3 regions of the Shewanella sp. SM74 genome follow, and region 2 is predicted to be linked to each of the others. Evidence: predicted binding sites of a transcription regulator. Region 2 holds the regulator's gene; each other region holds the start of a gene.
What was found. The regulator NrdR, encoded in region 2, represses ribonucleotide reductase genes. The targets are predictions, from matches to a motif close to AAACACNANATNTNGTGTTT.

Region 1 (9,903 bases), on a different contig from region 2:
TACTTGGCATAACCTAAGTGCGACAGTGTTACTACAACGTCTTCTTCGTTGATCAAGTCTTCAAGACTCATATCAACTTCGTTGGCATTGATCACTGTACGGCGCGCATCACCATATTCTTCAAGGATTTGAACTAATTCTTCCTTGATCACTTCCATCAAACGCTCAGGACTGCGCAAAATAAACAGCAGACCCGCGATAAATTCGAGCAGTTCTTCGTATTCGGCGATGATCTTATCGTGCTCAAGACCGGTCAAACGGTGTAAACGCAGTTCCAGAATGGCCTGAGCTTGTTGCTCAGTCAGGAAGTATTGACCGTCACGAATACCGTATTGTGGCTCTAACCACTCTGGACGCGCGGCGTCATCGCCCGCTTTTTCCAGCATGCCTTGAACGTGGCCTAATTCCCAACCTTGCTCAACCAATTTCACTTTGGCATCCGCAGGCGTGGGTGAGGCTTTGATCAGTGCAATAATCGGGTCAATGTTAGCCAGTGCAACCGCCAGCGCTTCCAAAATATGGGCACGCTCACGGGCTTTACGCAGTTCAAATACGGTACGACGCGTCACCACTTCACGACGATGCAGAATAAAGCATTCGAGCATTTCTTTAAGGTTAAACAGTTTAGGCTGACCATTGGTCAAGGCAACCATGTTAATCCCGAAAGAACACTGCATTTGCGTTTGAGCATAAAGGTTATTGAGTACAACCTCGCCCACTTCACCGCGCTTAATTTCGATAACGATACGCATACCGTCTTTATCAGACTCGTCGCGTAGACCGCTGATCCCTTCAAGCTTTTTATCTTTAACCAGCTCGGCAATCTTCTCGATTAAACGGGCTTTGTTCACTTGATACGGGATTTCAGTGACGATAATGCGCTCACGGCCATTATCTTCGGTTTCCACATCTGCCAGAGCACGCATGATCGCGCGGCCACGGCCAGTTTTATAGGCATCAATAATGCCTTTACGGCCATTGATAATCGCTGCAGTGGGGAAATCCGGACCTGGAATGTATTCCATCAACTGTTCAATCGACAGTGAAGGCTCTTCAATCAATGCCAAACAGCCTTTCACTACTTCCGTTAGGTTGTGTGGTGGGATGTTGGTTGCCATACCCACGGCAATACCCGATGAACCGTTAATTAACAGGTTAGGTACGCGTGTAGGTAATACAGCTGGGATCTGTTCTGTGCCGTCGTAGTTAGGGACGAAATCCACTGTCTCTTTTTCAAGATCGGCCAGTAATTGGTGCGCTAACTTATCCATACGGATTTCGGTATAACGCATTGCCGCCGCTGAGTCACCGTCGACCGAACCGAAGTTACCTTGGCCGTCTACTAAGGTGTAACGCAGTGAGAATGGCTGGGCCATACGGACGATAGTGTCATAAACAGCAGAATCACCATGGGGGTGATATTTACCGATGACGTCACCAACCACACGGGCAGATTTTTTGTAAGGCTTGTTCCAATCGTTCTTCAATTCACTCATGGCAAACAGAACGCGGCGATGAACCGGCTTTAAGCCGTCGCGCACGTCTGGTAATGCACGTCCCACGATAACGCTCATGGCGTAATCAAGGTACGAATTCTTTAGTTCGTCTTCGATATTAATTGGCGAAATAGATGATGCCAGATCAGTCATAAACTGCTCGTTCCCCTGAAAAATAGCCGACAACGTATAATCCGTATCATTGCCTAGCCCAAAAACGTGATTTGGCATTCTAACACAGTTATTTAATGTCGCCAGACCTATCATTATCGAATTGAGAGTCTGGTGGCTTAATAGATGAAAACACTGTCAATTTGGTCGTTTGTGCGATAAACAAGCGTTGAAATTCACGGCTTACGATGAGGAAAAATCGTCAAAGGGATAAAGTAAAAGGTCGATACGGAGCACAACAATTAACATAAAAGCAGATAACTGCTGAAAATTCACTCAACCACAAGGGCTTAGCTCAGTCGAGCACTTTGTTTATCAAACATAGTCGTTATAATAGCCGCACAATACAGCTTCTTCAGGTAATAGCATGCATCAGAATACCAATGTAGACCCACAGGAAATCGCAAAGTTTGAACGTATGGCCGAAACTTGGTGGGATCTCAACGGCGAATTTAAGCCGCTGCATCTATTAAACCCGCTGCGCTTAAACTATATCGATCAAACCGCTGGCGGTATTTTCGGCAAGAAAGTGCTCGATGTCGGCTGTGGTGGCGGCATTTTGTCTGAAAGCATGGCCCGCATCGGCGCCGAGGTTGATGGCTTAGATATGGGTGATGAGCCCTTAGAAGTCGCGCGCCTACATGCCCTCGAAACGGGCGTGAGCATTAATTATGTAAAAAATACTGCCGAGGCCCACAGCCAAGATCATCAAGCCTATTACGATGTGGTGACCTGCATGGAAATGCTCGAACATGTACCCGATCCACAATCTGTGATTAAAGCATGCTGTGACATGGTCAAACCCGGTGGTCATGTGTTTTTCTCCACCATCAACCGCAACATTAAATCCTACGTGCACACCATTTTAGGTGCGGAATATTTGCTAAAAATGCTGCCAGTTGGCACCCACGAGCATAAAAAATTCATTAAGCCTTCGGAGCTGATTGAGCTAGTAGATAATACCGATCTTATCTGTACCGATGCCTTAGGGATAAGCTACAACCCATTGACGGGCATTTTTAAGTACACGCCTAAAGTTGATGTGAATTACATGATAGCGACGCGTAAGGTTGATTAATATGAGTCTGGCACAGATCAAAGGCGTACTGTTCGATCTCGATGGCACCTTAGCCGATACCGCGCCGGATCTGGTGCAGGCCCTCAATTTAAGTCTTCAAGACGTCGGCATCGCCGCGCAGCCGTTAGCGGCCATGCGCTACGCCGCATCCCACGGCAGTTTTGCCTTAGTCGATGCCGCGATCCCTGATGCGGCAGAAGATCTTCGATCTCAAGTACAGCAAGGACTGCTCGCCCACTATCAGCGTATAAATGGCGATCACTGTGCGCTATTCACAGGCATAGCATCATTACTCGATTGGCTCGAGTTAACTCAGCTGCCGTTTGGGGTGATCACCAACAAGCCTGCCCGCTTTACCCGTCCCTTATTGCGAAAACTGAATTTACACTTGCGTATGCCCGTTATCATCAGCGGCGATTCTACAAAACACCCAAAACCCCACACTGCACCAATGCTGTTAGGCGCACAACAGCTGAACTGTGCTCCAGAGCACATTTTGTATCTTGGGGATGCCGAGCGAGATCTGCTCGCGGCCGAGGCTGCTGGCATGTTAGGCGGCGTGGCCCTATGGGGTTATCTGGGCGTGAACGACAAGCCGTTGCAATGGCCTGCGCACGCGCATTTTGCGAGCCCAACTGAGCTACATCAAGCACTAATCGAAGCATTGGCTTAACAACATCAACCAAAAACAGCGCCTACAATGCTCACGAATAAGGCATCCAATACGTAACTTCACTGACGGACATCAGTGTGTCAGCATACTATTTATGACCCACGGAAAAAGTCAGGCGGATAAAAGATCGGCACTCGTGAGCGATCGCGATCTAAAGAAAAGGATCGCCTAAAAATCCCCCATGAGTGTGACACGCTAACCTGAAATTGAGCTTCAAGGTTAGTCGTTACTAACGCAAAAGTTTATCCTCACGTTATCCACAAGATGTCCCCTGAATTCAGACTTGCAAATAGGGGCAAACCTCACTATCTTGTATCCCATATAATTTAAAACACCATATCTTGTGTATAGGTAACAATCAGACACACTAGAAGCTCGCCGCTTAATTGACTCGTTTTTAACCAGTCAGCTGTATTTAAGGGACGATTATTGATTGTTTTACAAGGATACGTACGGTGATTTTGCTCACCTAAATACATATAAGAACCAAGGCCTATCTCCAAATGAATAGCACTATGACAGTCACAAAACGCTGTGGCGATCGTGAGAATATCGATCTCGAAAAAATACACCGCGTAATTACTTGGGCAGCCAAGGGATTAAAAAACGTTTCTGTTTCGGAAGTTGAACTTCGCTCGCACCTACAGTTTTTCGATGGCATCCCAACCGAAGCTATCCATGAAACCATTATCAAGGCTGCGGCAGATTTAATTTCTCCAGAATCACCGGACTATCAGTTCCTCGCTGCCCGTTTAGCGGTGTTTCATTTGCGTAAGAAGGCCTTCGGTCAGTTTGAGCCGCCCGCATTGTATGCTCACGTGACTAAATTGGTTGAGCTGGGTAAATACGACCAACACATTTTAAGAGATTACACCCGCGAAGAGCTGGATGTGATGGATACCTATATCGACCATTGGCGCGATATGGACTTCTCTTACGCAGCGGTAAAACAGCTTGAAGGCAAATATTTAGTTCAAAACCGTGTGACCCACGAAATCTATGAGAGCGCGCAGTTCCTTTACATTTTGGTCGCGGCTTGCTTGTTTGCCCGTTATCCAAAAGAGACGCGCCTGAAATACGTTAAAGATTTCTATGACGCGGTATCAACTTTTAAACTGTCGCTGCCAACGCCAATTATGGCCGGTGTGCGCACCCCAACGCGTCAGTTTAGCTCTTGCGTACTGATCGAATGTGGTGACAGCTTAGATTCTATCAACGCGACCGCTTCGTCTATCGTGAAATACGTCAGCCAACGTGCGGGTATCGGTATTAACGCCGGTCGTATTCGCGCCTTAGGTAGCCCAATCCGTGGTGGTGAAGCCTTCCACACAGGTTGTTTACCTTTCTATAAGTATTTCCAAACCGCAGTGAAGTCGTGCTCTCAAGGCGGCGTGCGTGGCGGTGCTGCGACCCTGTTCTACCCTATTTGGCACTTAGAAGTCGAATCTCTGCTGGTATTGAAAAATAACCGCGGCGTCGAAGACAACCGTATCCGTCATTTAGACTACGGTGTGCAGTTGAACAAAGTCATGTATCAACGTCTGATCAAAGGCGAGAACATCAGTTTATTTAGCCCATCTGACGTACCTGGCTTGTACGATGCTTTCTTTGAAGATCAAAACGAATTCGAACGTTTATATGTGCAATATGAGCAAGACAGCAACATTCGTAAGAAAACGATAAAAGCCGTTGAGCTGTTTTCACTGATGATGCAAGAGCGTGCTTCAACGGGCCGTATCTACATTCAGAACGTGGATCACTGCAACACTCACAGCCCGTTCGATTCAAAAGTCGCGCCGATCAGACAGTCTAACCTGTGTCTTGAAATCGCCCTGCCGACTAAACCATTGAACAACATCGATGATCCTGAAGGTGAAATCGCGCTTTGTACGCTGTCAGCACTTAACTTAGGTTCTATCAAAGAGTTATCTGATATTGAGCCATTAGCCGACCTCGCCGTACGCGCACTGGATAATCTATTGGATTATCAAGATTACCCTATCAAGGCCGCGCAAATCGCCTCGATGAATCGCCGTACTTTAGGTATAGGCGTGATCAACTTCGCTAACTATTTAGCGAAAAATGGCATGAAGTATTCTGATGGTAGCGCGAACGCTTTAACCCACAGAACCTTCGAAGCGATTCAGTACTATTTACTGAAAGCCTCAATGAACTTGGCCAAAGAGCAAGGTGCGTGTCCGTTATTCCACGAGACCACTTACTCTCAAGGTATTTTGCCAATCGATACCTACAAACGTGACCTAGATAAAATTTGTGCTGAACCATTGCACTTAGACTGGGAATCACTGCGTAGCGATATCAAGCAATATGGCCTGCGTAACTCAACGCTGTCGGCATTAATGCCATCAGAAACCTCGTCGCAAATCTCCAATGCGACCAATGGTATTGAGCCACCACGTGGACTTATCAGCGTGAAATCGAGCAAAGACGGTCAGCTAAAACAAGTGGTACCTGATTTCGATACACTGAAAGATAGCTATGAATTGCTGTGGAAAATGCCAAGCAACGACGGTTACTTACAGCTGGTGGGTATTATGCAGAAATTCGTTGACCAAGCGATTTCGGCTAACACTAACTACGATCCTTCACGTTTTGAAGGCCGTAAAGTACCCATGCAAACCCTGCTGAAAGATTTGCTCAATGCTTACAAGTTAGGTGTTAAAACGCTTTACTACCATAACACTCGCGATGGTGCGTCGGATTCACACGATGACATCACCAATTTAGAGAAAGAAGATGACGGTTGCGCCGGCGGCGCATGTAAAATCTAGTCTTTAACTTTAACGTTAACGGTTTTATAGGGGTCCCTATTTAGTGGATCCCTATCCATTGGAAAAATAGCACCATGGCCTACTCTACCTTCTGTCAAACACCCAACGATGCCACCCGTGAACCTATGTTTTTAGGTCAATCGGTCAACGTGGCTCGTTACGATCAACAAAAATATGAAGTGTTCGAAAAACTGATAGAAAAGCAGTTATCTTTCTTTTGGCGCCCAGAAGAAGTAGACGTCAGTCGCGATAAGATTGACTACGGTGCATTGCCTGATCATGAAAAACACATCTTTATTTCGAATCTGAAATACCAAACCCTACTCGACTCGATTCAAGGTCGCTCGCCCAATGTGGCCTTTTTGCCGCTGGTGTCACTGCCTGAATTAGAAACTTGGATTGAGACTTGGTCTTTCTCTGAGACGATTCACTCGCGCTCATACACCCACATCATTCGTAATATCGTTAACGATCCTTCAGTGATCTTCGACGATATCGTCGTGAACAAAGAAATCTTAAGCCGTGCGACCGATATCGCCGCTTATTACGATCATTTGATCCAACTGACTCAGATATTCCATTTACTCGGTGCAGGAACCCATGTCATCGATGGCAAAGAAGTCATAGTCAATACCCGTACCCTGAAAAAAGCCTTGTACCTGTGCATGATGTCAGTCAACGCCCTAGAAGCCATTCGTTTCTATGTTAGCTTTGCCTGCTCATTTGCCTTTGCTGAACGTAAGCTCATGGAAGGTAACGCGAAAATTATTCGCTTAATCGCCCGTGATGAAGCCTTACACTTAAACAGCACTCAGCATATTTTAAGCATCATGCAAGGCGGTAAAGACGATCCAGAAATGGGTGAAATTGCTGCAGAATGCCAACAGGAAGCTTTCGATTTATTCTTCAAAGCCGCAGAGCAAGAAAAAGAATGGGCCAAATACCTGTTCAAAGACGGCTCTATGATAGGTTTGAATGAACAGATCCTGTGCCAATACGTTGAGTTTATTACTAATCAACGCATGAAGTCGGTGAATCTACCGCAACCATACCCAGAAATAACCAATCCATTACCTTGGATGAAAAACTGGTTAGAAAGCGATGCAGTGCAAGTTGCACCACAGGAAGTTGAAGTCTCTTCATACCTTGTCGGCCAAATCGACTCCGCGGTTGATGGTGATGAGTTCCTCGACTTCGATCTATAAGACACTTAAAAGTGACGTTACAAAATGGCATTAAAACAGTGACATCAAAAAAACGGCCACAAAACCTGTTTGCGAAAGCGCCAATCGTGCGCCTTCAAGGCCAGCCTGTGTTGCTCTTTACCGAGCAACAAGGCACCTTGCTGCAAGCGCTCGAAGCTAAAAAAGTTAAAATCTTCTCAGAATGTCGCAACGGTTTCTGCGGCGCCTGCAAAACACGCGTCATCAGCGGAAAAGTCAGCTACTTAAACGAACCCTTAGCCGAACTTAAACATGATGAATGTTTGCCCTGTTGCTGTGTGCCAACCGAAGATTTAGAGCTGGACTTGTCACCTGAAGGTGCAGCTGTGGTCAGCTATGCGTGTCAATCTCATCAGAATAAAGCCAGTTTGGCTAAGCCAAAGCAAACACAAAATGTAGCAAGTGACACACGCACGCAGAAACAGGCAGTGTTTGAAGACTCATAACGGTGAGACTCGATTGTTCAATAAGCTGCTTTAAACAAGATGTGGCGTTAAAACCCAAAATCGCTTTAAAACAAAAATGAGCTTTTAAACAAAGAGTAGCTTTAAGACAAACAGCCCCTTTCAATACTGCCTTATTCAATCCGCGCCATTAGATACCAAACGTTTTAAAACCCACTATTTTCCCTTCTCTCTATTTTCAATGCATTCACACAAATAAACTAAAACAAAAAAGCCTGAACACAAGTTCAGGCTTTCAGGATCTAACATTGAATACTTAACGCTTAAAACGTAAGGCTTATCGACTTTCTATAAACGCATTGCCAGTTCAGCGCCTTGGCGGATTGCACGCTTAGCATCAAGCTCTGCCGCGACATCTACGCCACCAATCAGATGCACAGGCAGGCCCGTTGCTTTCATCTCATCTACTAACGTGCGATTCGATTCTTGCCCAGCACACAAAACGACATTATCAACGGCCAGCACTTCAGCGGTTTCACCCACGCGAATATGCAGTCCTGCATCATCAAACTTGTCGTAACTCACGCCCGTTTTCATCTTCACATCATGTTGCTTAAGCACAAGACGGTGGATCCAGCCTGTTGTTTTGCCTAAGCCTTTGCCCATCTTCGACGTTTTACGTTGCAGTAAAAACACCTTACGATGATCAGTATTGTCGGAATGAGGTTCAGTTAGGCCGCCCGCATGCTGGTAAGTTTTATCTATGCCCCACTGTTGTAGCCATTTATCGGGGTTCAAGGTGCTCGACTGGCGCTCACACAAAAAGTGCGCCATATCGAACCCTATACCGCCGGCGCCAATCAAGGCCACCGTATTACCGACAGTCACTTCACCCGAGAGCACTTTTTGATAATCGACCACCCGTGGGTCGTCAAAACCGGGTAAGACTAAACCACGCGGCACAACGCCTGAGGCGATTACCACTTCATCAAACTTTTCGGTCGCCAGCACACTGGCATCGAGGCGAGTATTTAATCTCAGCTCCACCTTATGCAACTTAATTTGGTTAATGAAATAACGAATAGTCTCGTTAAACTCTTCTTTCCCTGGGATTTTACGGGCGAGATTAAACTGACCACCCACCTCAGATTTCGCTTCAAACAAGACAACGTCATGGCCACGCATGGCGGCATAAACAGAAAACGCCATGCCCGCAGGACCTGCACCCATCACCGCAATACGCTTTTTATTGGCTGTGAGTAAGAAGTTGATTTCAGTCTCATAACAGGCGCGAGGATTCACTAAGCAGGTTGCGCGCTTGAGGGAAAAAGTATGATCAAGACAAGCTTGGTTACAGCCAATGCAGGTGTTGATAAGCTCCGGCGTGTTCGCCGCAGCTTTATTCACAAACTCAGGATCAGCAAGGAAAGGCCGCGCCATCGACACCATGTCAGCTTGACCAGAGGCGATAATCTGCTCACCAATCTCAGGGGTGTTAATGCGGTTAGTCGCAATTAAGGGAACGGAAACAGATTGTTTGAGCTTTTCCGTCACCCACGCAAAGGCGCCACGGGGCACGCTTGTCGCAATGGTCGGTACTCGCGCTTCATGCCAACCAATGCCCGTATTTAGAATGGACACGCCAGCTTGCTCTAACCACTGCGCCAGTTGCACCACTTCATCCCAAGTCGAACCGTTATCCACCAGATCGAGCATAGATAAACGGAAGATAATAATGAAGTCTTTACCGACTTTTGCCCGTATCGCGTTAACAATCTCAATCGGGAATTGCGCCCGTTTTTCAAACGCACCGCCCCATTCATCGGTGCGAGTGTTGGTGCGCGCACTGACAAACTGATTAATCAAATATCCTTCAGAGCCCATCACCTCTACACCATCGTAACCCGCTTTCTTGGCAAGGGCGGCCGAACTGGCGTAATCCTTAATGGTCGAGCGCACTTGGCGACTAGACATAGCAGACGGCGTAAAGGGTGTAATGGGTGACTTAATCTTACTTGGTGCTTGGGAAAAAGGATGATAGCCATAACGTCCTGCATGCAAAATTT
Region 2 (9,903 bases):
GTGCCGCTATCATAGTGATCAGTAGCCCAACCACTTCATCCCACACAATCGCACCGTGATCGTGAACACCCATATCTTGAGCGGCTTTACCGCAGATATAAAATCCCGCAAATGCGCTCAATAAGGTTAAGCCGATATACCAAGTGAGCGGTAATGGCGCCATCAATAAATAGAGGGGAACTGCGGCCAAAGTACCGAAGGTGCCAGGCGCTTTAGCGGCGAGCCCGCTACCGAAACCGAGTGCCAAAAAGTGGACAGGATTTTTTAATGACAGGCGCGTTAGCACCTGATCCTTTGACAACCATTTCATTAACATGCTCTTCGCTTAAAAGTGCTCGAAACCGTGATACGGCGGCGTAAACGGCTCACCATTAAGTTGCAACTTGAGCTTACTACCTGCACAAATTTGTCCAACGCGAACAAACTTTGCTCCTGCATGGCTCAACGCTGTCTCAAGCGCACCTTTTTGCGCTTCAGGAACGGTGAACAGCAGTTCATAATCTTCGCCCCCCGTAAGCGCATAACCTAAGGCATGCTCCTCGCTGACGGTATCTTGCATCGCGCGTGAAAGCGGGATGCAATTAACATCCACCACAGCACCAACTGCCGAAGCCTTAAGCACATGACCGATATCCGAGATAAACCCGTCGGAAAGATCGATTGCACTGGAGGCAAGCGAACGCAAAGCTTGACCCGCTAAGACTCTTGGTGTTGGACGATAATGGCGATTAATCAGGAATTCTTTATGCTCGGCTCTGGCCTGTTGCGCGCCGCGAATGATATCCAGACCTAAGGCCGAATCTCCGAGCGTGCCCGTGACATAAATCCAATCACCCGCTTTAGCACCATGACGCGTGAGTGCCTTACCCTGTGGGACTTGGCCGTGCACTGTGATGTTAATAGCCCGTGGACCACGAGTCGTATCGCCGCCAATTAAGGCGATGCCATAGTAATCGGCCGCTTCAAATAAACCTTCACTAAAACCACTTAGCCAAGTCTCATCGACTTCGGGTAGTGTTAAGGCAAGCGTCATCCACGCGGGTTCAGCGCCCATGGCAGCCAGATCAGATAAATTTACCGCTAAAGCTTTGTAACCTAAGGCAGCGGGAGGCATATCGGGGAAGAAATGGACATTTTCAACTAAGGTATCACAGGAGATAGCGATCGACTTGTTTTCTGCAGGTTGCACTAAAGCGCAATCGTCACCGATGCCAAGCTTCACATCACGGCGAGTGGGGCCGCGGTTGCTAAAATAACATTCAATTAATTGGAATTCTTTCACTGTACAGTTTGGCACGACTTACATCGGCCACCTTTGTTAGCAATGAAAAACGGTATCCTAAGATACCGTTTGTCTTTATTACTTGCGTGCAACCAGTTTGTCGAGCAGTCCGTTCACAAACTTATGACTCTCGTCCGCACCGAAAGCTTTTGCCAACTCAATCGCTTCGTTAATCGCGACCTTGTATGGCACATCTTTACGGAAAGTCAGCTCATAGGTCGCTAAACGAACTATGGCTTTCTCTACTGGAGACACTTCATCAATCGGGCGTTCCAGATGCGGGATGATCAGCTCATCCAATTGGGTTTTCTTCGTTGCAACGCCTGAAAATAGCTCACGAAAATAAGCTACATCAACACCATCGAGACTTTGTTCAGTTAAAAACTCATGCTCGACATCGGCAATATTATTCCCGCTTAGTTGCCATGAATAGATGGCTTGAACGGCTAAACGGCGGGCCTTGCGGCGCTCAGAAGGCTTCATTATTTTTCCTACTATAACAACTGTTGTTCAAGTTCTTGCAGAACATTGACCATTTCAAGCAGGCTTAGAGCAGCTTCGCCGCCTTTGTTACCCGCTTTGGTACCTGAACGTTCAATCGCTTGTTCAATGGTATCAGTGGTCAAAACACCGAAAGCAACAGGCAGATCAAATTCTAAAGCAACTTGAGCTAGACCTTTATTACATTCGCCTGCAACAAAATCAAAATGAGGAGTACCACCACGGATCACCGCACCTAATGCGATAATACCGTCGAATTTACCACTGGCAGCTACGCGACGCGCAGCTAGCGGCAACTCAACCGCACCTGGTACACGGACAACAGTGATATTGTCGTCGCTGACTTGGCCAAAACGTTTCAGCGTGTCAAGTGCACCTTCAAGCAAGCTCTCAACTAAAAAGCTGTTGAAACGCGAAATTACAATCGCAACTTTGGCATTTTTCGCTTCGATATTACCTTGAACTACGTTCATTATCTTACCTAATTTAGCTAAAGCACCCAGCTCGGGGCGAAAAGTGGCGACATGATATCACAGCCAATTGCCCAGAGCCCTATGCAAATTATCAGAAATTGTTAATTTTACTTCAGTGTAACTTTAGGTTTTAGTCCGCCACATACTCAGTCACTTCAAGGCCAAAGCCTGAAAGTGAATGGTAGCGTTTAGGCGAGCTGAGCAGACGCATCTTAGTCACGCCAAGGCTAGCGAGAATTTGCGAGCCAACACCCACTCGGCGCGATGTCCCCTGCCATTTTGCAGAAGCAGGCGCTTGGCCTTGATCTTCGGCTTCAAAGGCTTTCACCTTAGAGAGGATTTCACAGGGGTGTTCTTGATTCCCGAGTAAAACCAATACACCACCTTCTGCAGAAATACGCTCCATCGCCTTTTCGAGTGGCCAGCTGCGTTGCTGATCGCGCTCTGAGTGGAGTAAATCGTTGAAGGTATTTTGCAAATGCACGCGCACCAAACAATCTTCTTTCACCTCACCTTTGACTAAGGCAAAGTGCAGTTGATTGTCGATAGTGTCTCTGAAGGTCACCATGTCGAACTCGCCGAAACGGGTCGGTAGTTTGCATTTAGCTTCACGCACAACCGTGGTTTCTTTGGTGTTGCGATACTCAATTAATGCCGCGATAGTACCGATTTTGATACCGTGCAACTCGGAGAAAATCTCTAAATCTGGGCGGCGTGCCATAGTGCCGTCTTCGTTCAAAATCTCAACGATAACGCCCGATGGCTCAAGTCCCGCAAGACGGGCTAAATCACAACCGGCTTCAGTGTGGCCTGCGCGGGTTAATACGCCGCCGTCCTGCGCCATTAACGGGAAGATGTGCCCAGGTTGCACTAAATCAGACGCTTTAGCCTCTTTAGCCACGGCCGCTTTGACTGTTACCGCGCGATCGTGGGCCGAAATACCGGTAGTCACGCCTTCGGCTGCCTCAATAGAAACCGTAAAGTTAGTCGAGAACTGGGCGTTGTTATTCGTCACCATTAAGGGCAGATTTAACTGCTGGCAACGGGCTTTGGTCATGGTCTGGCAAATGAGTCCACGGCCATATTTCGCCATAAAGTTAATCGCTTCTGGCGTTACCATTTCGGCCGCCATGATCAAATCACCTTCGTTTTCTCTGTCTTCGTCATCCATCAAAATAACCATTTTGCCTTGACGAATATCTTCGATGATCTCTTCTATACTGTGCAGCGCCATTGTAGGACCTTATGATTTTGCTGTTGTTATGAAATTCTATACCTAAATAACCTAAGCTGCCGATAAGCTTAAGTTAAATAATCTGCTCCTGTGCACTAACGCACAAAGCCGGCACGGGCTAACATTTCCATGGTGACGCCGCCGCTCTTGCTGTCTTTGCCATCATAATTCATCAAGCGTTCAAGATAACGGGCGATTAAATCCACTTCGATATTCACCTTATCGCCCGCTTGCAGGTCGATTAACGTGGTTTCCCCTGCTGTATGCGGCACTATGGTCAGGCGGAATCGACTGCCGTCCACTTCGTTAACCGTCAAACTCACGCCATCAATGGTGATGGAACCTTTATGGGCAATGTAGCGCCCAAGCTCTGCGGGTGCGGCTAACCAAAACTCGATGGCTTGACCACGCACTAGGCGTTGCTCAACCATAGCAATACCGTCTACATGGCCGCTGACCATGTGCCCGCCTAAGCGTGTGGTTGGGGTGACGGCTTTTTCAAGATTCACCTTAGTGCCCACTTTGTAGTTAGCAAAACCGGTGAGACTCACTGTTTCGGCAGAGACATCAGCCACATAACCGTCGGCTAATTGCTGCACAACCGTTAAGCACACACCGTTGGTGGCAATACTGTCGCCTAAACGCACATCGTTTAAATCCAGTTTGCCGCTCGCCACGGTAAGACGAATATCATCGCCTTTACGCTCCAGTTTGCGCAGGGTGCCAACGGCTTCAATAATCCCAGTAAACATGGTTAACTCACTTAATTAAATAAAGAAGTAATAAGGCATAAGACTCAAGGTTAAACGGTTATCTTGCTCCAATTCGATTTAGATAAAGAGGTATCAAGCATAACGCTCAAAGTTAAACGGGTATCTGGCCCTAATTTGCGCTCATCGACCAAAGTTAATGCAGGAATGTGCGCCATGGTTTGATAATCGGGCAATTGCAGCAGATTACGCCCATGCCCACCGAGGATTTTCATCGCTTGATATAGCACTAACTCATCGGCAAGCCCCTCTGCTAAAAAAGCGCCCGCTAAGGTTGCACCCGCTTCCACCAGCACGTGATTACAACTTTGGCCTAAATAGCTTAATAGTTCAGGCAATGAGACGCGACCTGCAATTGCAGGTAACACGAGGCAACTCACATGGGAGGGCAATTGTGCTTGAAACTCTACGGGATAAGCCACGGTCGAGACCAAGAGTATCGGCGATACGATAGCCAAGCAGGCGGCCGATAACGGCAAACGGGCGCGGCTGTCGAGTATGACTCTTAATGGCTGTAGTAATTGCGCCTCGGTTACACTGTCTTTTAAGCTGCCAAGTTCCTGATAACGCACATTGAGTGAGGGATCGTCCGCCAGTATGGTTTCAATTCCCGTGACCAGTGCACAAGAACGTAAACGTAATCGCTGCACGTCGCGACGAGATTCTGGACCGGTTATCCATTTAGACACACCGTTAGACAGCGCGGTTTTACCATCGAGACTCGCAGCCAATTTTACTGTAACTCTGGGTAAACCCGATTCCATCCGCTTCATAAAGCCTAAATTCAAGGCATAGGCTTCATCGCGATGTAATCCCACATCCACTTCAATACCAGCGTCACGCAGCATTTGAATGCCACGACCACCTACTTGCGGATTAGGATCTTCCACCGCGACCACCACACGTTTAACGCCAATATTGATCAGCGCCAAGGCGCAGGGCGGCGTGCGGCCATAATGGCTGCAGGGCTCTAAAGTGACATAGGCCGTTGCGCCGCGGGCGCGTTCGCCAGCCATACGTAGCGCATGCACTTCGGCGTGGGGTTCACCCGCTTTTTGATGATAACCTTCACCGATGATTTGATTATCTTTAACGATAACGCAGCCCACACTGGGATTGGGCCTCGTGGTGTAAAAGCCTTTGCGCGCCAATTGAATCGCGCGGCTCATCATTTGGGTATCGAGTACGGACCAACTTATGTTCAAGCTCATGTTCAACCCTGTTGTTAAAGGTTTCGGCTTTCACCAGTCTTACAAACCTGTCTTTTAAATTTGTGCTTTCACGCCAATCGCTCGTACACGTCTGCCTTGTCGGCGACAAAACTCAATGACTACTTTTGCAGTTTGGCGATGGCTTCGCCAAATTCAGACACGTCTTCGAAGGCACGGTACACAGAAGCAAAACGTATGTAGGCGACTTTATCTAGGCTCATCAATTGCTCCATCATTAAGTTACCCACCATTTCTGACGGCACTTCCCGCTCGCCAGTGGCGCGCAGGGTAGATTTAATTTTGCTGAGTGCTTGCTCGATTTCATCCATAGACACGGGGCGTTTTTCAACGGCGCGCAACATGCCACCTTGGAGTTTTTCTTCATCGAAGGGTTGGCGTGAACCATCGCGCTTAATCACCCTAGGCATGACTAATTCGGCGCCTTCGAAGGTGGTAAATCTTTCATGGCATTCGGTGCATTCTCGGCGACGGCGCACTTGGTGGCCTTCTGCCACTAATCGGGAATCGATGACTTTAGTATCTGTCGCGCTGCAAAATGGACAATGCATTGAGCCTCCTGCCAGTGAATGGTGGTAAAGCGTTAATGGCTTTACCTGTTAAATCTCAGTCAAACGCCATGGATTTAAACTTAAGATTTTACCAATAAAAATGGCCGCGAGATGCGGCCATGGGATTTTATCCTATTTATGGGCTGAGGTTAACTACCTGAGCTTAACAACCTAATGTTAACTACTTGATGTTAAGTGCCTGATGCTAAATACCTGATGTGATAAGTATCAAGTCTGTCGGCGGTCAATCTCGGCCCTTCATCTACTAAGCGTAGATGCATAGGCAAATTAGCCGTAAACAGGGAAACGTGCGCAAAGTGCCAATACTTGGCCTTTAACACGCTCAATCACAGCAGGATTGCTTGCATCATCAAGGATGTCACAAATCCAGCCCGTCAGCTCTTTCGATTCCGCTTCTTTAAAGCCGCGGCGCGTAATAGCTGGCGTACCGATACGCACACCAGAGGTCACAAAGGGTGAACGTGGGTCGTTTGGCACTGAATTTTTGTTCACGGTAATGTTAGCGCTACCTAAGGCAGCATCGGCTTCTTTACCCGTTAAGTCACGACCAATCAGGTCAACTAGCATTAAGTGGTTGCTGGTTCCGCCAGAGACGATTTTGTAACCGCGCTCAAGGAACACTTCAACCATAGCTTTAGCGTTATTAACCACTTGCTGTTGGTACACTTTAAATTCTGGCTCTAGAGCTTCTTTGAACGCCACCGCTTTACCGGCGATAACGTGCATTAATGGGCCACCTTGACCGCCAGGGAATACCGCAGAGTTCAACTTCTTATACAAGTCTTCATCGTCAGCAGCAGATAGGATCACGCCACCACGGGGACCCGCTAAGGTTTTGTGGGTCGTAGATGTCACAACGTGCGCGTGTGGTACTGGGTTTGGATAAACGCCCGCAGCAATAAGACCGGCAACGTGTGCCATATCGACAAATAAATAAGCACCTATTTTGTCTGCGATTTCACGCATTTTTGCCCAGTCAACGATACCTGAATAGGCAGAAAAACCGCCGATCATCATCTTAGGCTTGTGTTCTAAGGCAATACGTTCCATCTCGTCGTAGTCAATTTTGCCAGACTCGTCGATACCGTAAGGAATGATGTTGTACAGTTTGCCAGAGAAGTTAACCGGTGAACCGTGGGTCAAGTGACCACCATGAGCTAAGTTCATGCCCAGTACGGTATCGCCAGGTTTTAACAATGCCATGTAAACAGCGCTGTTTGCCTGTGAACCTGAATGAGGTTGTACGTTAGCGTAAGTTGCGCCAAACAGTTGTTTAGCACGTTCAATCGCTAAGGTTTCAACTACGTCCACATACTCACAACCACCGTAGTAACGCTTGCCTGGATAGCCTTCAGCGTACTTATTGGTTAACTGTGAACCTTGCGCTTCCATCACGCGTGGACTGGTGTAGTTTTCAGAAGCAATCAGCTCAATATGCTCTTCTTGACGCAGAGTTTCATTCTGAATTGCGTTAAACAGTTCCGGATCATAATCTGCGATATTCATATCTTTTTTCAGCATTGCTTACTCCAGCTGCCAATTCTTATAGGTAGGGTTGCGCGGTATTCTACTCGGAACGCGGTCACAATCCCAGTATTTGAAACATGAAATTCCTGCAGATAGTGCTTGAACTTGGCTCATTGTCGAGTTGAGTTCGGCGCGCAATCGAGTAGAATTAGCCGCATCATTAGTCACTTAAGATAGAGAAAAATGGCTCAGTTTGTTTACAGCATGCTGCGGGTGGGTAAAATTGTTCCGCCTAAGAAGCAGATCCTTAAAGATATTTCTTTAAGCTTTTTCCCCGGCGCCAAAATTGGCGTACTCGGCCTCAACGGTTCAGGTAAGTCGACACTACTGCGCATTATGGCGGGTATCGACACCGAAATTGAAGGTGAAGCGCGCCCAATGCCGGGATTGAAAATCGGTTACCTGCCGCAGGAACCTAAACTCGATCCGAATCAAACCGTGCGTGAAGCGATTGAAGAAGCGGTAGCAGAGGCAAAAAATGCCCTGACTCGCCTCGATGCCGTTTATGCCGCCTACGCCGAGCCGGATGCCGATTTCGACGCCCTTGCAAAAGAGCAAGGCGAACTCGAAGCCATTATTCAAGCCCAAGATGCCCATAACTTAGAGTACGTCCTTGAGCGCGCCGCCAACGCCCTGCGTCTGCCAGATTGGGATGAGAAAATCGAAGTATTATCCGGTGGTGAACGTCGCCGCGTAGCGATTTGTCGTTTGCTGCTTGAAAAGCCAGAAATGCTGTTACTGGACGAACCCACCAACCACTTGGATGCTGAATCTGTGGCGTGGCTTGAGCACTTCCTGCAGGAATATGCTGGTACTGTGGTCGCGATTACCCACGACAGATACTTCCTCGACAATGCCGCTGGCTGGATTTTAGAACTCGACCGCGGTGAAGGTATTCCGTGGGAAGGTAACTATTCTTCATGGCTTGAGCAGAAAGATGCCCGTCTGAAGCAAGAATCAGCCACAGAAAGCGCTCGCCAAAAGACCATTGCCAAGGAATTGGAATGGGTACGTCAAGGCGCGAAAGGCCGCCAGTCTAAAGGCAAGGCCCGTATGGCACGCTTTGAAGAACTGAACACTAACGATTACCAAAAACGTAACGAAACCAACGAGCTGTTTATTCCGCCCGGACCTCGTTTAGGTGACAAGGTTATTGAAGTGAATAACCTGACCAAATCTTACGGTGACCGCGTTTTGATCGACAACCTGTCGTTCTCTGTGCCTAAGGGCGCGATCGTCGGCATTATCGGTGCCAACGGCGCGGGTAAATCGACCCTGTTCCGCATGTTATCCGGCGCAGAAAAGCCAGACAGCGGCAGCATTGAGCTGGGTGATACTGTGCAACTGGCCTCGGTTGAGCAGTTCCGCGATTCGATGAATGATAAGAACACCATTTGGGAAGAAATTTCCGGTGGTCAAGACATCATGCGTATCAACAACATGGAAATTCCGAGCCGCGCCTATGTAGGCCGCTTCAACTTCCGTGGTGGCGATCAGCAAAAAGTCATCGGTACTTTATCTGGTGGTGAACGTAACCGCGTGCATTTAGCCAAACTGCTGCAAGCGGGCGGTAACGTATTACTCCTCGACGAACCCACCAACGACTTAGACGTTGAAACCCTGCGCGCACTGGAAGAAGCGATTCTGGAATTCCCAGGTTGCGCTATGGTGATTTCGCATGACCGTTGGTTCCTCGACCGTATCGCGACCCACATTCTGGATTATCGCGACGAAGGTCAAGTGAACTTCTACGAAGGTAACTACACAGAATACTCGGCATGGTTGAAGAACACCTATGGCGCCGATGTGGTTGAGCCACACCGCTTGAAATACAAGCGCATGATAAAGTAAATCTAGATTCTAGATTCTAGATTCTAGACAAGTGTAAATCTGAGGAGTTTAGCTCGAAAGGGTTAAGCTCCTTTTTTATGGCATCCAGTTACGCTATGAGTGCCGTAGACTTTGGCGCTATTTCAAACTGGCGCTATTTCAAACTGACACTGTTTCAATTCAAGCTGGCAAAGTAGGCCACCAGCATGTCCATCATCACCCTAAGTGCAGGCTGCATATGTTTGCGGGATTGATACACGCCATACACACCGAGGGACTGAGGTTTAAACTCAGTTAATAAAGGCACTAGCTGACCCGAATCTAAATAAGGTTTCGCCGCCCAAACGGGCTGCATGGCAATCCCCTCACCTGCCAGCGTAGCATTGAGCACCACCATTGAATCATTGGCGCTGAAATTCCCATTCACAGGCACATTAAAAGCTTGACCTTGGTTTGACTTAGGATCGGAGTTCAGCGCTTGAGCC
Region 3 (9,903 bases), on a different contig from region 2:
CTCAATTGTGTATCATCAAATACATGGGTTTGGGGGCCATAGAGTGCATTCATGGTTTCATGCAGTCCAATGTAACCGAGTGAAATCGACGCACGGCCATTTTTAAAGATTTGCGCCACATCATCATCAGCGCGCAAGCGTACACCACAGGCGCCTTCCATATAGAGGATAGGTGCCACGCGGGCTTTAACACCGTTCAGTCGCTCAATACGGGTATCCAGTGCTTTACGAGCTAATACTAATCTGTCATCTAAAATGCGATAAAATTCAGCTTCATCGCCATTGGCTTCTAAGGCAATCCGCGGCAGGTTTAAACTGACCACTCCCAAATTATTGCGCCCTTCATGCACAAGCTCGCCATTTTCTTCATAGGTGCCTAAAAAGCTACGGCAGCCCATTGGGGTTTTAAATGAACCGGTCACTTTCTCGACTTGCTCGTAGTTGAGAATGTCGGGATACATGCGCATTGTCGCGCATTTGAGCGCCATCTGTTTTACATCGTAATTGCAATCGCCCGCTTTATGATTAATACCATCGCGAATCGCAAACACTAGCTTAGGGAATACTGCCGTCTTGCGATTTTTACCCAATCCCGCCATCCGCACTTTGAGCATAGATTGCTGAATTAAGCGTGATTCCCACGACGTACCTAAACCAAACCCAAAGGTCACGAACGGTGTTTGGCCATTGGCGGTGTGTAAAGTATTGACCTCATATTCCAAAGACTGGAATGCATCGTGACATTCTTTTTCAGTTTGCGCCGTGGCAAAGGCTTTGGCGTCGGTAATCTTCCAATTCAGGGCAATTTGGTAATGCTTGTCGTAGCTCTTAGCGACAAATGGCGCTAACACTTCATCGATACGGTTGATAGTAGTTCCGCCATAGATATGACTCGCCACTTGGGCAATAATCTGCGCGGTCACCGCTGTCGCTGTTGAAATAGACTTAGGGGTTTCAATTTCGGCATTACCCATTTTAAAGCCGTGGGTCAACATGCCAGCTAAATCAATCAACATGCAGTTAAACATCGGGAAAAACGGAGAGTAATCTAGGTCGTGGTAATGGATCTCGCCCGCTTCATGGGCAGCGACCACATCCTTTGGCAAAATATGACTCTTGGCGTAATGTTTGGCGACTATGCCCGCGAGTAAATCCCGCTGAGTAGGAATGACTTTTGAATCTTTATTAGCATTTTCATTGAGTAAAGCCGCATTGCTTTGCTCAACTAAACCACGGATTTCGAGGTTGAGTTTACTGGTCGCTTCACGGCACACATCTCTGTCGTGACGGTATTCGATATACACCCGCGCCAGGGACTTGTACGGCCCTTCCATCAGTAAATTCTCAACCGCATCTTGTAGATGGTGGATATCGACTTCAGCTAATGGCGCGACGCTCTGACTGATACACGCTGCCACTGTCGCTGCATAGTCGCCATCCTCTATTCCAACTGAGTTTGCAGCGGCATTCACTGCATCCCTTATCCTTGTTTCATCAAAAGGTGTGCGGCAACCATCACGCTTAATTACGACTGGCATTGTTCAGTTCCTCTCCATCTCGCCTAAAAATTAACACTACATCTAGTGATTTTAAAAGCATAAAACACAATATGTAGAGCATTAGGCTACAATGACGGTAAGGAGTCCATGATCCAGATCATAGTTTTTAGGATGAAATAAAAGAACAAACAAGAACTGCAGCTAGGCCCAATTATCTGAAAATTGCGCCTTGACCTGCTGATTAAACCCAGCTAGTTGAATGCGTGACAATTTGTGTTTATCACGCACTATGGATGTGAATTAACGTTTAGCAAGCGCAAGATAACTACTGAGTTGGCCCGATGCAGATTGATGTGCCCCCATAGATGAAGCAAGTTGCATCATAGATTTTAGCCCCTGCCACTGCTGCTTTTGAGCATCCGTAAGCGGAGGTTCAGAATTCAAATAATCCGTCAATTGGCTAAGGACTTTCGTGGCCTTCTGGGCTAGCACCGGCGACTGAGCATCATCCATATTGGTTAAGACGTTTTTAGCATCAACTAAGGTATTGATAAGAGGATTATTAGGTGATTTTTTAGCTAATGACTTGATTTCATCATCTAAAAAATCTTGCAACGATTGTTTAGTCGGCGTTGTTGTGCTCGGCACTGTAATACCGTTTTTCGATAAACGCTCGAGTTGCACATCCGATAAAATGCCATCTTTTTGTAAGCGCGACACCAATGCGGGAATATCGGCGACGCCAAATTGACCATCGGCAAAAAAATCCTTCGCCATCGATTGAATTTTCTGTGCGCGTTGCGCCCTTGGCGACAGCGCTATCTCATCGGTTTTACCGTTATCGGGTTTGGTAGCATCCGTCTGCGTTTTATTTGTTTCTGTCGTAGTATCGGTTTTAGCCGTGCTCGTCTTTTGGCTATTGGCACCATAGGCATCGGCGATACTGGCACTGCTGCGATTAAGATTAAAGGCATTTAAAATAGAATTCATCGTCAAAAATTCGGCGTCTAAGACTCAATAACGGTTTTAAAGCAAAAACTAAGCCAATCAAGTATTAATCTGTGCAGATCCTGAATTTTCGGGTAGCGAACAGCACCAGTAGATTTATCTCTAGGACTGTAAATCTTCAATAAGGGCAAGACATTGCCGCCTTAGTAAATCGAGTGCCTCAGCGTCCATCTGCACTTTATCAAGCAAGGTTTGCTTCAAGGCAAGAGCTTCGTGCCTGATACCCTCTCCTTGACTTGTCAGAGTGATCAGCTTTTTCCGCTCATCTTCAACGCAGGCTAATCGCGTAATCAACCCCTTCAACTCTAACCGCTTGACGATTGGCGTTAGGGTTCCCATATCGAGTTTAGTCGCCATTGATAGCTGGGTTTGGCTGCAGCCGTTTTGACGCCACAGGGTTTGCATCACTAAATATTGAGGGAAAGTTAACTCATATGCCTCGAGTAGAGGCCGATAAGCACGCACTAATGCATTGCTCGCAGAATATAACGCGAAACAAACATTATCGGATAAACAGAGTGGATCGCTAGAAGCTTGGCTATGAGTCTGTTTTGTAGCGTCTAGCTCAGGTTGAGGTAAGCAATTCTGCACGTTTAAGCGCCTGTCATTTAAACATAACGCTATCTTATCCGATCTGTCCCACCTCATCTAGTTTGCGCGCAAACTATTTGCATTCAATCTTAAAGCCACGTAGAGTTAACATCATTCGTTTGCGCACAAACAAAAGGTGAGTTTTTATGAAGAGTATGACTGAAACCCGTGAAATCCATCTAGCTAGTCGCCCAGAAGGCATGCCTACAGCACAGAATTTTACTTTAGTAAATAAAGCGTTAGCACCGCTCGCTGATGGACAAGTGCTGATTAAAAATCTATGGATGTCGGTTGACCCTTACATGCGCGGGCGCATGGTTGAACGCAAGAGTTATGTTCCGCCCTTCGCCTTAAATCAAGTCTTAGAAGGCGGTGCGATTGGTGAAGTTATCGCGTCAAAAAACACCAAGTTCCCGGTTGGTACTAAAGTCAGCAGCATGCTAGGTTGGCGTGAACACGCAGTCACAGATACCGCAGGACTAACAGCTTTACCACTAACTACGCTTGATAGTTCACATTTCCTCGGCGTACTCGGCATGCCAGGCATGACAGCTTGGACAGGACTGACTCGCATTACAGATTTAAAAGCGGGTGAGACACTGTTCGTTTCCGCAGCCTCTGGCGCAGTAGGTAGCGTAGCCTGCCAAATTGGTAAACTAATAGGTGCTCGTGTAATAGCCTCTGTCGGTTCAGATGAAAAAGCTGAATTATTAAAAAGTTATGGTGTTGATGCGGTCATCAATTACAAGACTTGTGGCAATCTCACCCAAGCGTTGACAAAAGCCGCCCCAGAAAGAATTGACGTGTATTTTGAGAACGTCGGTGGCGAGCATTTAGCCGCAGCGCTGAGCAATATGAAAGATCATGGACGTATCGCTGTTTGCGGTATGATTTCGCAATATAACAACACAACTCCAACGCCTGGCCCTGACAACTTAGCCCTAATTGTAATGCGAAAACTCAAGTTAGAAGGTTTTATCGTATCCGAACATTGGGCGCATTATCCTGAGTTCACCGCAAAAATGGCTCAATGGTTAGCGGAAGGCAAAGTCAAAGCAGAACAAACAATTTATCAAGGGCTTGAACAAGCACCTGATGCTTTTATCGGTCTATTTGAAGGTAAGAATCGCGGTAAAATGTTGGTAAAACTAGCCTAAGTCACCAACAAAGCGGTATAAACATCTCAATATGAGATAGCAAATAGTCGGTATCGCGAAAGTGATACCGACTTTTGTTTATCTTGCAATCAAACGCTATCTATATGAAAGCTTTTGACTCTACATTTTGCATCATCAGCCTTTCCAGAGCGCAGCTTCAATCAAGTGGGCGACTTTCTCCACCGCAGCTTCGCCGGCGGCAATCGCCTCATCAGCACGGTGAAACTCCATAGTGCCGATATTTCCCACCTCTGGCACAATACAAATATCTGGTGGATCGCCCATCAACCGCGCCCGCTTATGTCTTTGCTCTAAAATACCCATAGATTGCGACATCACAGCAATCATCCCCGGATTCGATTTAGTGCCGAGCGAAAACTTATCGGTTAGGTTACTGACATAATCTCGGCCACGGGCAAATAAATCCATAAAGCCCGTTTCTTGTCGCGCTGGCATATCCATTTCAGCTTGGACAGTCCTTTGGCTGGTCATATTCACGGGTAACACTTGGATACGCCCAGAATGATAACCATATAAATCCACTGCAATCACTACATCAACGCCCATGGCACGGCTAACCGAAACAGGAACAGGATTCACCACAGCGCCATCGACTAACCAGCGTTCTCCTTGTCTGACAGGGGCTAAAATCCCCGGCATGGAGCAAGAGGCCCGTACCGCTTGCCGTAAATCCCCTTCAGTAAACCAAATTTCCTGACCAGAGTATAAGTCAGTCGCGACGGCTGCAAAGGGACGATTGAGATTCTCAATATTCACATCTCCTATACGTGCATGCAGCACATCGAACACCTTGTCTCCGCCGATAAGCCCGCCCTTACGCCATCGAATATCCATCAAGCCAAGCACGTCCCAACTAGAAAAACCGCGCACCCATTTTTCTAACTCGGGTAAATGATCATGGGCGTAAGCGGCACCCACTAAAGCCCCCACCGAACATCCAGCCACTTTATCGGGCTTAATACCCATGGCAGCTAAACCATTCAATACTCCTATATGTGCCCAACCTTTCGCCGCCCCACTGCCCAAGGCAATACCTACCGAAGGGGTTGTTCCGTTAGCCATAAATCATTTCTCCTGTAACTCAATGCAGTACACGATAACGTAAAATCCTGCCATATCCACTGTCAATCGGTAAAAACGACACAATTAAGAGGTTGTAATACCAATGTAAATAAATACAATCAACAGAGCATAAATGGCACACTTTCTACATCAATCCGTGCATGAAGCAGAGATAATCACCGATGTGGATAGCTGAGCAAGGGCGATTAAGGCTATAATCTGCCCTTACTAAGATTTAGGGGATATACCTTTGCAATTTACCGATTTTTCTCTGGACCAGCGTCTGCTTCAAAGCATAAAACATATGGGGATCACAGAACCCACCGCCATCCAGGAACAAGCACTGCCTATCGCATTGGCAGGTAAAGATTTAATGGCGTCATCAAAAACGGGCTCAGGTAAAACCTTAGCGTTTTTGTTACCCGCATTGCAAAGAGTCATTTCTACCCGCTCACTGTCGAAACGTGATCCTAGAGTCTTGATTTTATTACCGACTCGCGAACTAGCACATCAGGTTTATAGTCAGCTTCGCCTCCTTGTCGCCAACACCCAATACAAGGCCATCAGCGTACTGGGCGGTGAAAACTTTAATGACCAAGCCAAAGCCTTAGCGAAAGAACCGCATTTTATTGTCGCGACTCCAGGCCGTATCGCCGATCATTTAGAACAGAAGCATCTTTTTCTCAATGGCTTAGAGTTATTAGTCCTCGATGAAGCCGACCGCATGTTAGATTTAGGCTTTGCCCCGCAGTTAAAAGCCATCAACGATGCAGCCGATCATAAACGCCGTCAAACTCTGATGTTTTCTGCCACGTTAGATCACGACGAAATCAATGATATCGCAGCAACATTACTAAAAAATCCAGCGCACGTGGCGATTGGCGCGGCTCACTCTGAGCATAACGATATTCATCAACGTATCTTTTTATGTGACCACTTAGACCATAAAGAAGCGTTATTAGCCCGTTTGCTCAAAGATGAAACCCATAAACAAGTGATTATTTTTACCGCGACGCGTCCAGATACTGAGCGCTTAGCCGCTAAATTAACCACGCAAGGTTTTGCAACCGCCGCACTCAGCGGTGATTTAAAGCAGGCCGCACGAAACCAAATCATGGACCAATTTGCCCGTGGCCAACAACAAGTACTAGTGACAACCGATGTCGCCTCTCGCGGCCTGGATTTGCTCAATGTGTCCTTGGTCGTTAACTTCGACATGCCTAAATTTGCCGAAGAATACGTGCATCGTATCGGCCGTACTGGTCGTGCAGGCGCAAAAGGTGATGCGATATCGCTCGTCGGGCCAAAAGATTGGGACAACTTTAAGAAAGTCCAAGTCTTCCTCAGAAAAACCTTTGAGATCAGCACAATTCCAGGCCTAGAAGCTAAATTTAGTGGTCTAAAAAGCAAAGCTAAACAAACGCCAGTAAAACGTGTTGCTAAAGCGGAGCTTGCTAAAGGTAAGAGCAAAAGAACCAAAGCAACCACACCAGCACCGTCGCGGGATAAGCGTTTCATCACGGGCGTGGATGTCGGCGATGCTCCTATGCGTAGAAAACCTGCTGCGGCACAATTACTGCAAGATAATGATACTGAAGAAGTTTAAAACTAATTTATGCATAAAGGCCGGTGGATTTAACATCAGATATTATCTCTGATACAAATCACATAGGCATGATCTAATACTGGAAATTGACATACTAAAATTATCAGTCTGTCGCCAAGCGAATCAAAAGCGCATGGTAAACACTGATCCTCATGTCATTTCCAGCTACAATAGCGCTATTATCGATATTTTGAAGGTGTAACATGAGAGTTTGTGGTGTTGAATTAAAAGGTGGCGAAGCCATTATCAGTTTATTGAGCTATGAAGGTGAAACCTTCAATGTGCCAGAATGCCGTAAGGTGTCTTTCACCGTTTCCCAATCTGCTACCACAGAAGCTATTCGTGAGTTTCACTTCGCTTTTCATAAGCTTATGCAAGATTATCGCGTTGATGAAGTTGTCATCATAGAACGTGAGCAAAAAGGTAAACTCGCGGGTTCAGCGACAAGCTTTAAACTTGAAGCAGCCATTCAATTAGGGGAATTACCTGTCAGTCTATTGTCTCCTGTCACTATCAAAGAGCAAAACAAGCGCAATCCACCCCAAGTTGATTTCGATAGTTTAGATCTTAAAAAAGTACAGCAGTTAGCTTTCGAAGCCGCTTATGCCCATCAAAATCGCCGAATTTTTGGCAAAGTATAAGTAATGTGATGAACTCAGGCTCCGAAGTCATTCGGAGCTAAATCCTCTATGAATCCATTAAAGTACTTAAACGGTTACAGCCTTGATATTCAACAGCAGGTACAGCAACATCTCGATGCTGGCACATTACCCAAGCTATTGCTGAAACGTCATCCTGTCATACATAGCGTTCGTAGCGATAAAGCGCTGTACGACTATACTCAGACGATTAAAAATCAATTTTTACGCCAGTCCTCCCCGCTCTCAAAAGTGATATTTGATGACAAAATTAATATTAGCCATCATGCACTTGGCTTGCATTCTTACGTAGCACGAGTTCAAGGCAATAAAATCAAAGCGAAGAACGAAATTCGCATTTCTTCGCGTTTAAAGCGTGTGCCAGAACCTTTGTTGCGTATGGTCGTAGTACATGAATTAGCCCATTTAAAAGAAAAAGATCACAACAAAGCTTTCTATAATTTGTGTACCCACATGGAGCCGGATTATCACCAGTTTGAATTTGATTTGCGCTTATTATTGACTTGCATCGACGCTAACATATCCCCTTATTCTACAGATAAAGTCGATACCTAACCTTCGTATATTTTTCGCCCAAAACTTGACTGATAATAGTTTTCATTTAGAATGCTGAAGTATCTCACGCAGGAGAACTCAGTAATGACAATGACGAAACAGAATATCGATAAACTTTTGAGCAAATGGTGTAAAAAACAAGCTAAAAAGTTACTCAAAACACAGGCGAAATCTGTTTCAAGTTCAGGAAAAGTGATTCCATCCTTATCTCGTCTGAACACCCTGACTGATAAATCTTTGACGAATAAAAAGGCTCAACGAAAGCACCTCACCCAATTACTCTCTAAGCATATTGCTCAGCAAGAATTTGCCCATAGCAATAAGTCAACACTCAAAAAACAATTAAAACTCGCGAAAGCTAATTTTATTGCCGCAAATGATGCGACATTTTCATCGACTATTATTACTCGACTTTCTCCTTTACCCACGGAACACAGCTTTGCATTACGTCCCTTTAAAAAATCACCCTGTGGTGGCTGTCCCGCATTAAAAGGTAAATTGTGCAAGTGCGCATTAAAAGTAATGCAAAGGCGCCACGCAAGCTGATAGGCACGATTTAGCACTGCATTTGGGTTCTCTGTTCAGTCCTTAATAAAAAACGTTATAAGCTCTTCAGCCGCACAATTTTCCTCTTCACAACCTTTTGAATGACTCGCTATAACACTTCTAACTGAAGATCCTACCTATTTTATCCCCTTATGTTTTATCGCCACGACTTCGAGTCGAACAAATTTTAAGCTTTTATACAACTCGAACAGTACTCGTGATAGCAGGAAAATGTCTACCATAATAAGTATTGTGGAAACAAAAATGCCGATGAAATTTTCATTTCATCGGCATTGATAAACTCTTCTAGAAAGTCAGTGCTATTGTTTATTCAAACTTTGATACTATAAATTCTATTAGCTTAGGTTTGGCTAACCTAAGTTCATTATAGCTTCACGACTCTTCACCATATTAGTGAATGTGCGTAAATCTTGATTCGCTAACTTGCTCGACATAGGAATATCGGCTTTCAACGGATCAACAGGTTTACCATTGATATGGAATTCATAATGCAAATGCGGGCCAGTCGAACGACCTGTATTACCAGATAAAGCAATCACTTGACCGCGAGTTACACGTTGACCTTTACGCACTAACGCCTTAGACAAATGTAGGTAACGGGTACGGTACTTACCACCATGTTCAATCACAATATACTTACCAGCAAACTGATGGTCCGTCACTAAACTGACAATTCCATCACCAGGTGCAACAACTTTAGTCCCGATCGGCACAGAAAAGTCTGTTCCATTATGGGGAGAAATACGCCCTGTGATTGGGTGTTTGCGATGGCTGTTAAAACGTGAACTCATACGCGGTTGTTTAGCTAACGGATAACGTTGGAATGCCCGAACTAAACTCTGACCTTTAGCATCATAATAACTACCATCAGAATATTGATATGCACTAATTTCAGAACGGCCACTTTTAATACTGACACCTAAAATTTGGCTACTTCCCGTCGGTTCACCTTCAACATATTGATCATTTACCAAAACTGAGAATTTGTCGCCAGCTCGTAAATCACGGGCAAAATTCAATTTTTCTTTGAGTAAATCTTCAATTCGCTGAATATCTGCAGCGGCTAAGCCCATTTTTTGTGCTGAAACGTAGAAAGAACCTTTAATATCACCAGTCAAAATTCGATTTTGCCAAACACCTTCAACGTTCACTTCTTCAACATTAAAACTACCGTCTTC

Region 1: a site for NrdR is predicted at 3,748-3,767, ahead of nrdA (class 1a ribonucleoside-diphosphate reductase subunit alpha). Genes of this name have one in related genera too.
Region 3: a site for NrdR is predicted at 1,570-1,589, ahead of nrdD (anaerobic ribonucleoside-triphosphate reductase). Genes of this name have one in related genera too.

What each region holds. Positions count from the first base shown of each region.
Region 1 is NZ_JAKKRZ010000001.1:428,492-438,394, reverse strand. Features, by position in the region: gene gyrA (DNA gyrase subunit A) at 1-1,649, opposite strand, end outside; gene ubiG (bifunctional 2-polyprenyl-6-hydroxyphenol methylase/3-demethylubiquinol 3-O-methyltransferase UbiG) at 2,035-2,745, shown strand; gene L5M49_RS01895 (HAD family hydrolase) at 2,747-3,418, shown strand; gene nrdA (class 1a ribonucleoside-diphosphate reductase subunit alpha) at 3,922-6,210, shown strand; gene nrdB (class Ia ribonucleoside-diphosphate reductase subunit beta) at 6,285-7,415, shown strand; gene yfaE (class I ribonucleotide reductase maintenance protein YfaE) at 7,454-7,879, shown strand; gene L5M49_RS01875 (NADPH-dependent 2,4-dienoyl-CoA reductase) at 8,186-9,903, opposite strand, start outside.
Region 2 is NZ_JAKKRZ010000006.1:60,203-70,105, reverse strand. Features, by position in the region: gene L5M49_RS08150 (phosphatidylglycerophosphatase A) at 1-310, opposite strand, end outside; gene thiL (thiamine-phosphate kinase) at 326-1,282, opposite strand; gene nusB (transcription antitermination factor NusB) at 1,361-1,765, opposite strand; gene ribE (6,7-dimethyl-8-ribityllumazine synthase) at 1,777-2,256, opposite strand; gene ribBA (bifunctional 3,4-dihydroxy-2-butanone-4-phosphate synthase/GTP cyclohydrolase II) at 2,387-3,490, opposite strand; gene L5M49_RS08125 (riboflavin synthase) at 3,586-4,242, opposite strand; gene ribD (bifunctional diaminohydroxyphosphoribosylaminopyrimidine deaminase/5-amino-6-(5-phosphoribosylamino)uracil reductase RibD) at 4,293-5,471, opposite strand; gene nrdR (transcriptional regulator NrdR) at 5,591-6,040, opposite strand; gene glyA (serine hydroxymethyltransferase) at 6,329-7,582, opposite strand; gene ettA (energy-dependent translational throttle protein EttA) at 7,772-9,439, shown strand; gene L5M49_RS08100 (LysR family transcriptional regulator) at 9,594-9,903, opposite strand, start outside.
Region 3 is NZ_JAKKRZ010000005.1:195,133-205,035, reverse strand. Features, by position in the region: gene nrdD (anaerobic ribonucleoside-triphosphate reductase) at 1-1,538, opposite strand, end outside; gene L5M49_RS07750 (hypothetical protein) at 1,800-2,489, opposite strand; gene L5M49_RS07745 (MarR family winged helix-turn-helix transcriptional regulator) at 2,610-3,098, opposite strand; gene L5M49_RS07740 (NADP-dependent oxidoreductase) at 3,245-4,255, shown strand; gene rssA (patatin-like phospholipase RssA) at 4,391-5,338, opposite strand; gene L5M49_RS07730 (DEAD/DEAH box helicase) at 5,589-6,944, shown strand; gene L5M49_RS07725 (DUF3010 family protein) at 7,148-7,585, shown strand; gene L5M49_RS07720 (M48 family metallopeptidase) at 7,634-8,158, shown strand; gene L5M49_RS07715 (hypothetical protein) at 8,249-8,704, shown strand; gene L5M49_RS07710 (peptidoglycan DD-metalloendopeptidase family protein) at 9,076-9,903, opposite strand, start outside.